Regions from separate parts of the Planococcus sp. 1R117A genome, predicted to be linked through region 2. Evidence: riboswitches for the same ligand, from Rfam matches in the RefSeq annotation. Region 2 holds a riboswitch; each other region holds the start of a gene.

Region 1 (4,350 bases), on a different contig from region 2:
TATATCATTATTATTTGACAGGTACTACTGCCCCGCCCCATTCTTCTAAGATGAAGTCTTGGATTTCCTGTGATTTCAAGGTTTCAACTAATGCTTTGATATTTTCGCTGTCTTCATCGCCTTTATTGACTGCGATGATATTGACGTATGGAGATTCTGAACTTTCAAGTGCGATGGAATCTTCCAATGGACTCAATCCTGCATCGATTGCATAGTTTGAGTTGATCAACAAAGCATCGCCTTCGCCTGCTTCATATAATTGAACCATCAATGCTGCTTCATAGTTCGCATCAAACTCAAGATTTTTCGGGTTTTCCACAATATCCTTCACTTCAGCAGTCGTTTTGTCTATGTCGTCTGCCAATTTAATCAAGCCTTGAGCTTCAAGCATCGATAAAATACGGCCATGGTCGGCTACTGAGTTGCTCATTAAAATTGTTGCCCCTTCAGGAAGCTCTTCCAATGAAGCATATTTCTGAGAATAAACACCGATCGGCTCGATGTGGATTCCGCCTGCATTTTCAAAATCATAGCCAAATTCTTTCTTTTGTGACTCCAAATACGGAACGTGCTGGAAATAGTTGGCATCAATTTCTCCAGCTTCTAAATCTTGGTTCGGCAAAATGTAATCCTGGTATGTCTCAATCTCTAATTCAATTCCTTGCTCTTCAAGGAGCGGCTTTGCCTGTTCCAAAATAATTGCGTGCGGTACGTTTGAAGCACCCACTTTTAATGTGCTTGTCTCTTCTTCACTTGCTCCGCCGTTGCCGCCACCGCAGCCTGCAAGTACAAGTGCTGTCAATAATGATCCTGCTAGTAATTTTTTCATGTAACTGGTCCCCTTTTTCTATGTTTTTTATAGTTTAGCTGTTAGCGTTTATCAGATTTGGTAGTCATTCGGTCACCAATAAACTGGATTGCGAAAACGATGATCAAAATCAAAATAGTTGCCATTAGCGTAACATCTTCCCGGCTTCTTTGGAAACCGTCCAAGAACGCAAGTGTTCCTAGACCTCCAGCACCGATAATTCCGGCCATGGCAGTATATCCAACCAATGCAATCGCTGTAACTGTGATACCTGAAATTAATGCCGGTTTGGACTCCGGCAGCAGCACTTTACGGATAATCGTCCAAGTTGTTGCGCCCATAGAACGCGCAGCCTCGATGACTCCTTTATCAATTTCCTTCAGCGCGATCAATACCATGCGCGCATAAAATGGCGCCGCTCCAATGATCAAAGCAGGCAATGCAGCATTCGGCCCTCGAATCGTGCCGATGAGAAATTTCGTAAACGGAATCAGCAAAATGATTAAAATGATAAACGGAATCGAACGGAAAATGTTGACGAATGCTCCAGTCAGCCAATTCACCACACTGTTAGCCCATAATTGTTTCGGTGCCGTCAAAAATAAGACGATTCCCAGAACCAATCCGATGACAAAAGTGAAGAATGTCGACATGGCTGTCATATATAATGTTTCGAGCGTCGCTTCCCACATGCTGTCCCAATCGACATTCGGAAATAATGACTCAATCATTTGCCATCACCTCCGTCTGGACACTCTCAGCATTCAAGAATGCGAGAGCTTCGGATATCTGCTGCTGCGAACCTTTCATTTGTAAAACCAATGTTCCATAAGCTCCTCGCTGCGTGTGCGATATATTTCCTTGCACAATATTAATCTCTACAGGGTATTTCCGGATCAGCTTAGTCAAAATAGGCTGTTCTGTCTGTTCACCGACAAAAACCAATTTCACCAATTCGCCTGTCGGATAAAGTTCCCGCAGATGTTTAATCGTTTCGTGAGAATCTTCCGTATCGGTGACTTGAGCGACAAAACGCTTCGTAATTGGCTGTTTTGGTGCCTGGAAGACATTCAATACGTCTCCCAGTTCAACGACGCGGCCGCCTTCCATAACAGCGACACGATGGCAAATCTTCCGAATAACATGCATCTCATGGGTAATGAGAACAATCGTAAGCCCAAGACGCTTATTGATATCGACTAAGAGTTCCAGAATCGAATCGGTTGTCTGCGGATCGAGTGCTGAAGTAGCTTCATCACATAGGAGCACTTCAGGTTCATTAGCCAGCGCACGGGCAATGCCGACACGCTGTTTCTGGCCACCCGACAGCTGAGACGGATAAGCATGTTCTCTACCGGTAAGCCCAACCAATTCCACCAATTCCTGAACGCGGGCGTCGCGCTTGTTTTTTGGAACACCTGCGATTTCAAGCGGAAATTCGATGTTTTCTTTTACTGTACGTGACCACAGAAGGTTAAAATGCTGGAAAATCATACTGACTTTCTGGCGCGCCTTCCGCAGCTCTGGTCCTTTACTTGCCGAGATATTTTGGCCGTTTATTGTTACCGTCCCCGAAGTAGGCTTTTCCAATCCGTTCAATAAACGGATCAATGTACTTTTTCCTGCCCCACTATAGCCGATAATGCCAAAAATTTCACCGGACGAAATCGACAGATCGACATGGTCGACAGCTGTTAAAGTGCCTTTTCCCGTGTCGAAAACCTTCGACAGTTCTTTTAATTCAATCATCCTTTTACAACTCCTAATCCAAAATAAAAAACCCTTCCGCGCAGAACTGAGCAGAAGGGTAACCGTGAAAACACGAAAACCGCTCTCTCATCTCCCAAAGCTTTTGCTTTGTGTGATTTGGCACCATTTCATTTTCATGACGGTTGCCGGGCTTCATAGGGCACTTCCCTCCACCACTCTAAATAAGAGTTACGATATGAAATTATTGTTCAGAAATTCAATTTACCATGCTCGACATTTTTCGTCAACAGATTTCAATTTTCCGTATAGGTAAGGCACAGACTGGAATGCGTAAATCTTTTCTTTCAGCTGCCCGTTTTCTGTAATGAGCAGGCAAGGCACACTTTCCACCTTGTACAATTCGGCGATTTCTTGAACATAATTCAAATTCGCTTTGCCCATCGGCAAATCCGGGAACAACTCTTTTACGACATCCATCATTTTAGAAGCAACTTGGCATGTACCGCACATCGGCGTATACAAATAATAAGCCGCGGCAGAGCTAGTGTTCTTTTCTTTCAGCCATTCTTTATGTGTCCATTCTTTCATCGATTTCATCCCTCAGTTAATAACTTATTGACTTGAACATTTGCTGAAATCAGCACATCGAGCAAGATCCGGATCGGCGTCGCTGCCACTTCCTTGTAACTGCGATTGATATAAAAATGCCGGGCTTCAGGGAATTCGCGTTTAACAAGTTTCCGCAGCCGTTCACCTGATTTATCCGCATCCACCAATATGATGATATCTAAACCTTCATAAGGCAGCAATAATTCTTCAAGCCTCGATGCACTAACTGTACCATTTGTGCAAACAATCGTCACGGGTTCTGCAATGAGCGGCGCTATTCGTGTTTTATCCGTTAGCCCTTCAACCACAATTACTTTATCCATAAGTCAACACCTCGCTGATATATGATGAAAGATTAGGTGTAAAGGCTGCTCCGTATTGGTTCAGCCTATAGATGCTTATTTCATATAGTTCCCGGCTAGCAAAAAAAGCGCCAAGTAATAGGCGCTTTTTAAGATATTACTCGTTGATCATTTCCTGATATTGTTCAGCTGACATCAATTCGCTGATCTCAGCTTCTTCTGGAGATTCGATTACCACCATCCACGCATTTTCATACGGAGATTCGTTTACAAATTCAGGACTGTCTTCAAGCTCAGTGTTGACTTCAATTACACGCCCGCTAATAGGCGCATAAAGCTCTGAAACAGTTTTAACTGATTCTACGCTGCCAAATGGCTCATTTCTTTTTATTTCATCGCCAACTTGCGGCAATTCTACGAAAACGATATCGCCAAGTTCAGCTTGTGCAAAATGTGTGATGCCAATGCGTGCTGTACCGCCTTCAACTTTAACCCATTCATGCTCTTTAGAATAACGAAGTTCTTGTGGTGTGCTCATCGGAAACCCTCCAAATTATGTAGTGTACTCATTTCTCAGTTTGACATAAAGCCTGGGGAAATACAAGATTTCACTGCTCTCTCTTCCAGGTATTTTCAAACTCTTCTTCTTTAAAACCAAGTGTCGCTTTTTTTCCATCCCAAGCCAATGGGCGTTTAATCAGCATTCCGTCTGAAGACAGCAGCTTTAGTTGCTGATCTTCAGGCATTTCTTTCAATTTGTCTTTCAATCCGAGTTCCCGGTACTTCAGGCCGCTTGTATTAAAGAACTTCTTCAATTCAAGTCCGCTGTTCTCATAAATTTCACGAAGTTCGCTGTCAGACGGGGGTATTTCAGCAATGTTAATTTCATTGTATTCAATGTTATTTTGGTCAAGCCATTTT
Region 2 (4,350 bases):
GCCGGCAAATTCAGCATCTACCATACAGGAGCCGTCGCATTCCTTGAAGGCGATGCAGGTGAAGCGCAATACGCAGACGCTAAAGTCGTTGATCCTAAAGTGGTCGAATTCCGTTCGAAAATTTCCCCGAAAGTCGATGACAGCGTTAAAGAAGAAGAAGTGTATGCGAAGGCTTTCCTGAAAGACGGCAGCACAATCGAGCATATCGTGAAAAATGCGACAGGCAGCATTGAAAACCCGATGACCGACGAAGACTTGGCCAGAAAGTTCAATAACCTGACCCATCCGATCATCGGCGCTGAACGTGCGAACAAACTTCGGACAGCGATGTACATCATCGATGAAAAAGCGGATTTGTCGGAATTGATCGAATTGACGAAAGCCGATACTGAAAAAATATACAATTGATACAAAAAGAGAAAGATAGAACTTCTATGGGTGATAATCCCTTAACCGATATTCCGCTAACCAGATGGGAAGACATTGGCCGAGGTTTGTGAAGCCAAGTCTTTGCGACGAAGCAGCGAAGCGATGCAGGAGCAGTACGGTTTTCTCCGCTGGTTGGCTCCATATCTAAGGAGCAGGAACAAACATTAAAGAGCTTTCCGAATCAGCTCCCTATTCCAGAGAATCTCTAAAGGTAACAAAAGGAAGCTGAATGTAGCGGAAGGCGGCGACTCCTGTGGGAATAGGGCGAGTCCTGAGACCCCGCAGGGAATGAACGGGGCAAAAGCAATTTGCCCCGTTCATTTGCGACGAAGCTAGCGCAGCGATGCAGGAGCACAAGGTCTTCGCCAGCGAGCGAGGAGGCTTAGGGCCGCACCCCACGGAAAGCGTCCGTCCTAGAGCGAAATGAAAAAAGAGAATAAGAGTTTCTCGACAGCCTAAGAAAGAGCCTTTAAAACAAAGGCTCTTTCTTAGGCTGTCTCCGAGGTTCATTTATCTATGGCAATTGATTTTTTTCTGTAGCCATTTGGCTGGAGAAGTAAGATGATATAAAAAAGAGCCATAGATGGGAGAGGATCACATGAGAAGCGAGAAAGAGAAAATGCTGCTAGGTGCGCTTTACGATGCGACTGACCCTGAACTGCTGAGTGACAGACTCCAGGCGCGGAGATTGACCCGGCTGTTCAATCAGTCATTGGAAACGGATGCCAACAGAAGAACCGGCTTATTAAAGGAACTGTTTGGGTCAACGGGAAACAAACTGGAAGTCGAACCGGTATTCCACTGCAATTACGGCTATAACATCCATGTTGGCGAGAATTTCTACGCTAATTTTGACTGCGTCTTATTGGATGTCTGCGAAATCCGGATCGGAGCAAACTGTATGATGGGGCCGGGCGTCCATATTTACACAGCGACACATTCGCTGAATGCGAAAGAACGAAACGCAGGATTGGAGTTCGGGAAGCCGGTTGCGATCGGAGCAAATGTCTGGATCGGCGGACGGGCTGTGATTAATCCTGGCATAACAATCGGGGACAACACCGTCATCGCTTCCGGTGCGGTTGTTACGAAAGACGTGCCGGCGGGTGTCTTTGTCGGAGGAAATCCGGCAAGAGTCATCAAACAACTGGAACAATAGCCAGTGAAAAATACTAATAAAACTGCAGCAATTTCTGCAACATTAAAACAGTCCAGCATCTCACTCGATGCCGGACTGTTGGTATTCAGTTTTCAAAATGAATTGCTTCCCATTCCGGGCGCAAAGTGCCCATCACGATGACGTCAAAGCGTTTGCCATCGCGGTACACCATCGAGCGTTTGCGGCCCTCCACTTGAAAACCTGCTTTCTCATAAGCCCGGATACCGCCTTTATTGTACTCGATCACTTCCAGGCCGACCCGATCCAGGTTCAATTCATGAAAAGCGTAGCGGAGAATCAGCTTTAGCGCATCCGATCCGTAGCCTTTGCTGCGGTCTGCAGCATCCCCGATGCCGATGGCCATCATCCCGGCGCGGTTATTCCATTCAATCGAATGGATGACGGTAAAGCCGATCAAACGGTCCCCGTCAATTGTTCTTAGCCGGAAATAGGCTTCATTAGGATTTGGCGCACCTTCGCTTGCCAGTTGCTCCCGGTTGCGGGGAAGGGCGAACTCCGTATCGATATTCCGCATATAGTCAGCGTCTTCTCCCCATTTCAGCATAATGTCTGTGTCTTCTTCTCGCGGCAGTGAAAGCTTCAGCTTTTCTCCGGTAAAAAGGTTTGAAGTAATGGTTGTCATGTCAGCCTCCTTAGCGTTTGTGATTTTTGCACACCTCATTTATTGAAAACCTGCCTATTGTACGCAATAACCTCAACCCCTTAACCTCTAGTACTTTCATCTTAGAGTTTTTGAAAATGGATGGCAATAAACAATGTGAAAAAAGTTTGCAGTAAAATAAAAAGATTGAGAATTTTTGAAAGCGCTTTAAAAGGCGCAAGGAAAAGGTTTCATAGATAATCTGTAAATGAATACCATAAAAATAGTCGAACAATTTAAAATGTTTGGTTGACTTCTTGATTTCCTAGTATTATGATTGGATTTAAATTTAATAATCTTATCCAGAGAAGCCGAGGGACTGGCCCGTTGACGCTTCAGCAACCTCTGACATTTGTCAGAAAGGTGCTAATTCCAGCAAGATTTTTTCTTGGGAGATAAGAGAGCGGATCCTGTCCATTTATGCAGCCCTCTTTTCTCGTTCGTTGAGAAAAAGAGGGCTTTTTATATTTTTCAGCAGACGGCACCGCACAAATTTAATGAATAAAAATGAGGAGGAATATATATGACGAAGAAACGGATTTACTTGAACGCATTTGAAATGGTGTGTGCGGGTGGGCATCAGTCCCCTGGATTATGGGTGCATGAAGACGATCGTTCCCATACCTACACTGACAGTGAATACTGGATTGAACTTGCCAAGCTGTTGGAAAAAGGGAAATTCGATGCGGTGTTCCTGGCGGACGTGCTGGGTACTTATGATGTTTATAATGGCTCCCGGGATGCTGCGCTTCGCAACGCGGTCCAGTCTCCAGTCAATGATCCGCTGCTGGTCGTGCCGCTGATGTCATCGGTCACCAAACATTTGAGTTTCGGTGTTACCGCTTCGGTCAGTCATGAACATCCTTATACATTTGCGCGGCGCATGTCGACATTGGATCATTTGACGAAAGGGCGCATCGGTTGGAATGTCGTGACTTCCTATCTGAAAAGCGCGGCACTCAATATTGGGCTCGAAGACCAGATGAACCACGATCAGCGCTACGATTTTGCAGCGGAGTACTTGGAAGTCTGCTATAAGCTATGGGAAGGAAGCTGGGAAGACGGCGCCGTCGTCCGTGATAAACAGGCGAAAGTATACACCGACCCGTCAAAAGTGCACGACATCCGGCATGAAGGGGAATATTTCAAAGTTCCTGGAGCTCATTTGTCGGAACCGTCGCCGCAGCGTACGCCGGTTCTGTTCCAGGCAGGCGCTTCACCGCGCGGCCGTGAGTTTGCGGCAAAGCATGCGGAATCGGTGTTCACAGCCGGCCCGACCACCCAAGTCGTGAAAAAAGGGGTAACCGCATTGCGTGAACGCATCCAGGCAAACGGCCGCAATCCAGAAGACGTCATCGTCTACACAACGTTCACCGCCATCGTTGGAAAAACAGAAGCGGAAGCGCAAGCGAAATACGAGGAACTGAAAAGCTATGTCAGCTATGAAGGGGCCCTTGCACTTCTCGGCGGCTGGACGGGCATCGATTTTTCCGGATACGATCCAGACGAAACTTTGGAATATATCCAAAGCAACGCCATGCAATCGGCAGTCGAAGTGTTTACGCGCGCCGACCCGGACCGCAAATGGACCATCCGTGAACTTGCCACGTTTGTCGGAATTGGCGGCAGAGGGCCGGTTGCAGTAGGGACGCCGGAACAAATCGCGGATGAAATCGAACATTGGGTGGAAGAAACAGGTGTCGATGGCTTCAACCTTGCTTATACCCTTGCCCCTGGAAGTTTCGTGGACTTTGTCGAACTTGTCATTCCGGTCTTGCAGGAGCGCGGCCTTGTCCAAAAAGAATATGCAGAAGGCACGTACCGCGAAAAAATTTACGGCAAAGGCCAGACCGGATTGAAAGAAACGCATCCTGGTGCCAGCTATAAGCAATTGCATCAGCCAATTGAAAACTAGAAGGGGGAATGGACATGATTACAGCTTACTGGATCAGTGTCGCGGTTTTCTGGATCGCCGGACTGACTCTATGGAATAAAATCTATCCAAAACCGAAACGGAAAGGAGAAGATGGCAATGCGTGAAGACACAACATGGTTGCTTCCATTTATCATCGTAATGCTTATTGGCTATTTTGCATGGACG
Region 3 (4,350 bases), 99 kb from region 2:
TCCTTGGTTGATGGCTGCGTCCAAGTTGGATGCCATTTTTGCCAAGTCGCCGTCCGATGTAAAGACCGTTACGTTGCCGCCGAATTTCCCGACTTGTTCTTCCACGCCTTCGATATACTGCGCAGAAAACGTCCCTAAGTTTTGCTGCATGATGAGCGCGACTTTTTTGCCGGCCAACGGATTATCCGAGGCTTCTGCTTTCGCAGCGTCCGGCGTCTTTTCTTCACTGCCTTCGCCTTTTGGCTGGCAGGCAGCCAGAAATGCACTGATGATCAATAAAATGGTTAATAATAAGAGCGATTGTTTTTTCATTATTTTTCTCCTTTTTCTGCATAGAGGTTAAGAACTCCGGGAATATTTTGGTAGTAATCAGGTCTGATGATTCCTTTTTCTGTGATGATTGCAGTAATAAAGCGGGATGGAGTCACATCAAAAGCAGGATTAAAGACTTTCGTGCCCAGAGGCGCTACCGGCCGGCTGCCAATATGAGTGATTTCTTCCGCTTTCCGTTCTTCAATTGGTATTTCTGCACCGCTGTCAATGGTGACGTCAAACGTTGATGCGGGCGCCGCTACATAAAATGGAATCCCATAAGCATCAGCGAGAATCGCCAAGTTGAGTGTTCCGATTTTATTGGCGGTATCGCCGTTTGCCGCGATGCGGTCCGCGCCCACGATAATGGCTTCGATGTCTTTCGCCCCAATGGTGTGGGCCGCCATGCTGTCGGTGATAAGCGTGACGTCCACTCCTGACTGCTGAAGCTCCCAGACGGTCAGCCGTGAACCTTGGAATACCGGGCGGGTCTCACATGCAAACACTTCAAATTTCCGGCCGCGTTCGCTTCCAAGGTGAAATGGCGCCAAGGCTGTTCCATATTTCGCAGTGGCAATCGATCCGGCATTGCAGATGGTCATCACCCGTTTATGCCCTTCCAAAAGCGACAAGGCGTATTCGCCGATCTGCCGGCAGGAAGCTTCATCTTCCTGGTGGATGCGCACCGCTTCTGCGATAAGCAGCGCTTTTCCATTTTCTGCAGATTCAGCTTTTTGAACGGCTTCAAGCAATCTATCGAGCGCCCACATTAAGTTGACGGCCGTCGGACGCGACTCTCCTAGATAAAGCGCATCTTTACGCACATAATGCAGGAATGCTTCCACTGTTTCAGCATCGTGCCGCTGGGCTGCCAGTGCTAAGCCATAAGCGGCGGCGATGCCGATGGCCGGCGCGCCGCGAACTTTCAGCGTAAAGATGGCTTCATAGACATCTTCAATCGTCTCGAGTGTCAAATAGTCAATTTCATGCGGCAGTTTCTGTTGATCTAAGATGACCAACTGCCCGTCTGTCCAGGCAATTGATAATGGAATTGTCATTGCTTCAGCTCCTCAAGCAGACCAGATACCGCACTGATTGTTGTTAACCCGGAACGTTTTAAAATCAGCGCTTCGCCGGTTTGCAAAGCTTGTTTCTTTAAACGAATGCGCAAATTCTTATCTTCAATGCTGTCCAGATCTTTAACATGTGCCAGTCCGATTGTGCGTCGAATTAATTCACAGCCGGCAAAGCCAAGCGTGTCGCGGAATATCTTTTCCAATATGAACTCTTTATAGCCTGCTGTTTTTTTGTATGCTTCAATGCCTTCCCGGTCCCAAAGTTCTGAAAAGCGGGTTGAGAAAACTTCCCATGTACGTTCGATATGGTTCACAATCACTTGGCGTTCTTCGCCGCTCCGGGTGATTGACTGAACGATCAAGTTTGCCAGAAACAAGCCGACGTCAAAGCCAATCGGACCGTAAAAAGCAAATTCCGGGTCGATGACTTTCGTTTCCGATTCACTGGCAAAAATACTGCCGGTATGAAGGTCCCCATGCAATAGCGCTTCCGCTTCCGTCAAAAAACTGAACTTCAGCTTTGCCGCTTCAAGTTTCAATGGACCGTTGTTCCAGATAGCTTCGACCGTGGCTTGAAGCTCCGGTTCGTAATCATTGGTGTCGTTATTGAAAAACGGGTCGGTGAAAATAAGGTCTTCTGTTATTTTGCACAGTTCCGGGTTGGAGTATTCGGCCGCCAAGCGCTTTTTCTCAAACGGGTGCAGCGCAAAATCGGATGTATGGAACAGCGTGCGCGCCAAATACTCGCCGATGTGTTCCGATAGTTTCGGATAGGCTGCCCCCTGGATCAACCCTTCGCGTGCAATCGTCAGATGAGACAAGTCTTCCATTACGGTAATCGCCAGTTCCTCATCCATGGCATAAACGGCCGGGACCAGCCCCGGTGCAAATTCGCCGTGCTTTTGAAGAGCGTTCGCTTCAATCGTTGCGCGTTTCAAAGTCAGCGGCCAGCTTTCCCCGACAACTTTCGCATACGGCAATGCCTGTTTGATGATCAACCCTTTTCCGCTTTTAGGATCTTTGATCTGGAATACATAATTCAAGTTCCCATCGCCGATTTCGCGGCACACAAGTTCCGCTCCTTCAGGGAATGGGTATAGGCTCTGAGCCAGTGCAATGGCTTTTTCTTCGGTTAATGCTTCGTATTGTTCGGATGCTATTGTCATCATTCATCTACCTTTCCGGGTCAATATAAAAAGCCTCTTTCCGCAAGAAAGAGGCCTAGAATGATAGATTCCATGCCTCTTATCTTTCAGAAATGGTCATTTCTGATGGAATTAGCACCGTGCCTTGCGGAATTTGCATTCCGGCGCAAAAGCGCCCCTTCTCACGAAGGTATTACGGTCGGTTGCTGGGCGTCATAGGGCCAATTTCCCTCTGCCTGCTCTTGATAAGAGTACTATTTGAGTAACTATATGCTGTTGAGAAGAATCCTATCACGGTTCAGAATTGACTGTCAATAACTTTTTTAACTACAAATAATTTTGCGAATATTCATTGACAGAAAGCTTTAAGCATGAAATAATCAAAACTAATTTCTTTATTTAACCCAAATTATTTAACCCAAATTGAATACGCATTCTTATTCAGAGCAGGTGGAGGGACGAGCCCTATGATACCCGGCAACCGGTCCATTAATGGACACGGTGCTAATTCTTGCAGCCGATTTATGCGGCTGAGAAATAAGAAGTTGTTAAGCCTATTAACCTCTTCTTGTTTGAAGAGGTTTTTTATTTTGATTTTTAACAGGAGTGTGAATGCAATGAGCAGTTTAACAGCGACTTACCAGCTGTATGGCAAAGCGGGTTCATTCGGGGAAAAGGCAGAAGGAATCGCCCTGGGCCTGACGATCGGATCGTGGACCGACCTGCCATTATTGGAACAGCAGCAATTAAAACACCATAAAGGAAATGTCGTTTCAGTAACGGAATTTGAAGATTCCCCGCATCCGTTAAAGCCGGATGAAATCAAGGCTGTGGTGAAGATTTCGTATCCAAGTGCCAACTTCTCAGCGGATTTCCCAGCAATTTTAACCACTGTTTTCGGCAAATTGTCGCTGGATGGTGAAGTTAAGCTGCTCGATTTGGAGTTTGACGAAGAGCTGCTCTCCCATTTTCCGGGACCGCGGTTCGGCATCGACGGAATTCGGGAATTGCTTAGCGTTACCGGCCGGCCGCTTGTCATGAGCATCTTCAAAGGCGTCATCGGCCGCGACTTGGATTTCCTGACGTCGCAGCTTCGCCAGCAGGCGCTCGGCGGAGTGGATTTGGTAAAAGATGATGAGATCCTTTTTGATAATCCACTGACGCCTTTTGAGAAGCGGATCACCACAGGGAAAAACGTGCTGCAACAGGTCTTTGAAGAAACCGGGCACCGGACGCTTTATGCGGTGAACTTGTCGGGGCGCACTTCGAACTTGCGTGACAAGGCAAAAAAAGCACGCGAACTTGGGGCGGATGCCTTGCTGTTCAATGTCCATGCTTATGGTCTGGATGTGCTGCAGGAACTGGCAGAAGATCCGGATATCCGGCTGCCGCTCATGGCGCATCCAGCATTCAGCGGCGCTTTCACTTCTTCCAACTTTTATGGACTGGCCACTTCTCTGGCACTCGGAAAACTGGTCCGCTACGCAGGCGCCGACTTTTCTTTGTTCCCCTCCCCTTACGGCAGTGTTGCTCTTGAAAAAGCGCAGGCACTGGCACTTGGCGAGGAATTGGTGAAGGACAGTCCGTTGAAGCAAAGCTTCCCAGTGCCTTCTGCAGGCATCCATCCCGGACTTGTTCCGTTATTGATCAACGATTTCGGAATTGACAGCATCATCAATGCAGGAGGCGGCGTACATGGCCATCCGGACGGTGCAGCCGGAGGCGGTAAAGCTTTCCGCCAGGCAGTTGATGCCGTTTTAAGCAAAAAAACACTCGTCGACGCTTCCGAACAGCATGAAGAATTAAAAACAGCATTG

What was found. Region 2 has a riboswitch for S-adenosylmethionine ahead of ACSFXN_RS04235 (LLM class flavin-dependent oxidoreductase). Riboswitches for the same ligand answer to the same signal wherever they lie in the genome.
Region 1: linked by a shared signal. The riboswitch ahead of ACSFXN_RS16595 (methionine ABC transporter ATP-binding protein) and the one ahead of ACSFXN_RS04235 (LLM class flavin-dependent oxidoreductase) in region 2 are both predicted to bind S-adenosylmethionine.
Region 3: linked by a shared signal. The riboswitch ahead of mtnK (S-methyl-5-thioribose kinase) and the one ahead of ACSFXN_RS04235 (LLM class flavin-dependent oxidoreductase) in region 2 are both predicted to bind S-adenosylmethionine.

What each region holds. Positions count from the first base shown of each region.
Region 1 covers NZ_JBPRLO010000006.1:52,541-56,890, forward strand. Annotated here, with positions in the region: gene ACSFXN_RS16585 (MetQ/NlpA family ABC transporter substrate-binding protein) at 11-829, opposite strand; gene ACSFXN_RS16590 (methionine ABC transporter permease) at 871-1,539, opposite strand; gene ACSFXN_RS16595 (methionine ABC transporter ATP-binding protein) at 1,532-2,557, opposite strand; SAM riboswitch class I at 2,642-2,746, opposite strand; gene ACSFXN_RS16600 (thioredoxin family protein) at 2,780-3,106, opposite strand; gene ACSFXN_RS16605 (toprim domain-containing protein) at 3,112-3,450, opposite strand; gene gcvH (glycine cleavage system protein GcvH) at 3,587-3,967, opposite strand; gene ACSFXN_RS16615 (arsenate reductase family protein) at 4,038-4,350, opposite strand, start outside.
Region 2 covers NZ_JBPRLO010000001.1:915,933-920,282, reverse strand. Annotated here, with positions in the region: gene ACSFXN_RS04250 (MmgE/PrpD family protein) at 1-408, shown strand, start outside; gene ACSFXN_RS04245 (maltose acetyltransferase domain-containing protein) at 1,028-1,588, shown strand; gene ACSFXN_RS04240 (GNAT family N-acetyltransferase) at 1,674-2,222, opposite strand; SAM riboswitch class I at 2,545-2,651, shown strand; gene ACSFXN_RS04235 (LLM class flavin-dependent oxidoreductase) at 2,773-4,164, shown strand; gene ACSFXN_RS04230 (sodium:solute symporter family transporter) at 4,282-4,350, shown strand, end outside.
Region 3 covers NZ_JBPRLO010000001.1:1,015,122-1,019,471, forward strand. Annotated here, with positions in the region: gene ACSFXN_RS04780 (sugar ABC transporter substrate-binding protein) at 1-312, opposite strand, end outside; gene mtnA (S-methyl-5-thioribose-1-phosphate isomerase) at 312-1,370, opposite strand; gene mtnK (S-methyl-5-thioribose kinase) at 1,367-2,557, opposite strand; SAM riboswitch class I at 2,631-2,785, opposite strand; SAM riboswitch class I at 2,968-3,077, shown strand; gene mtnW (2,3-diketo-5-methylthiopentyl-1-phosphate enolase) at 3,151-4,350, shown strand, end outside.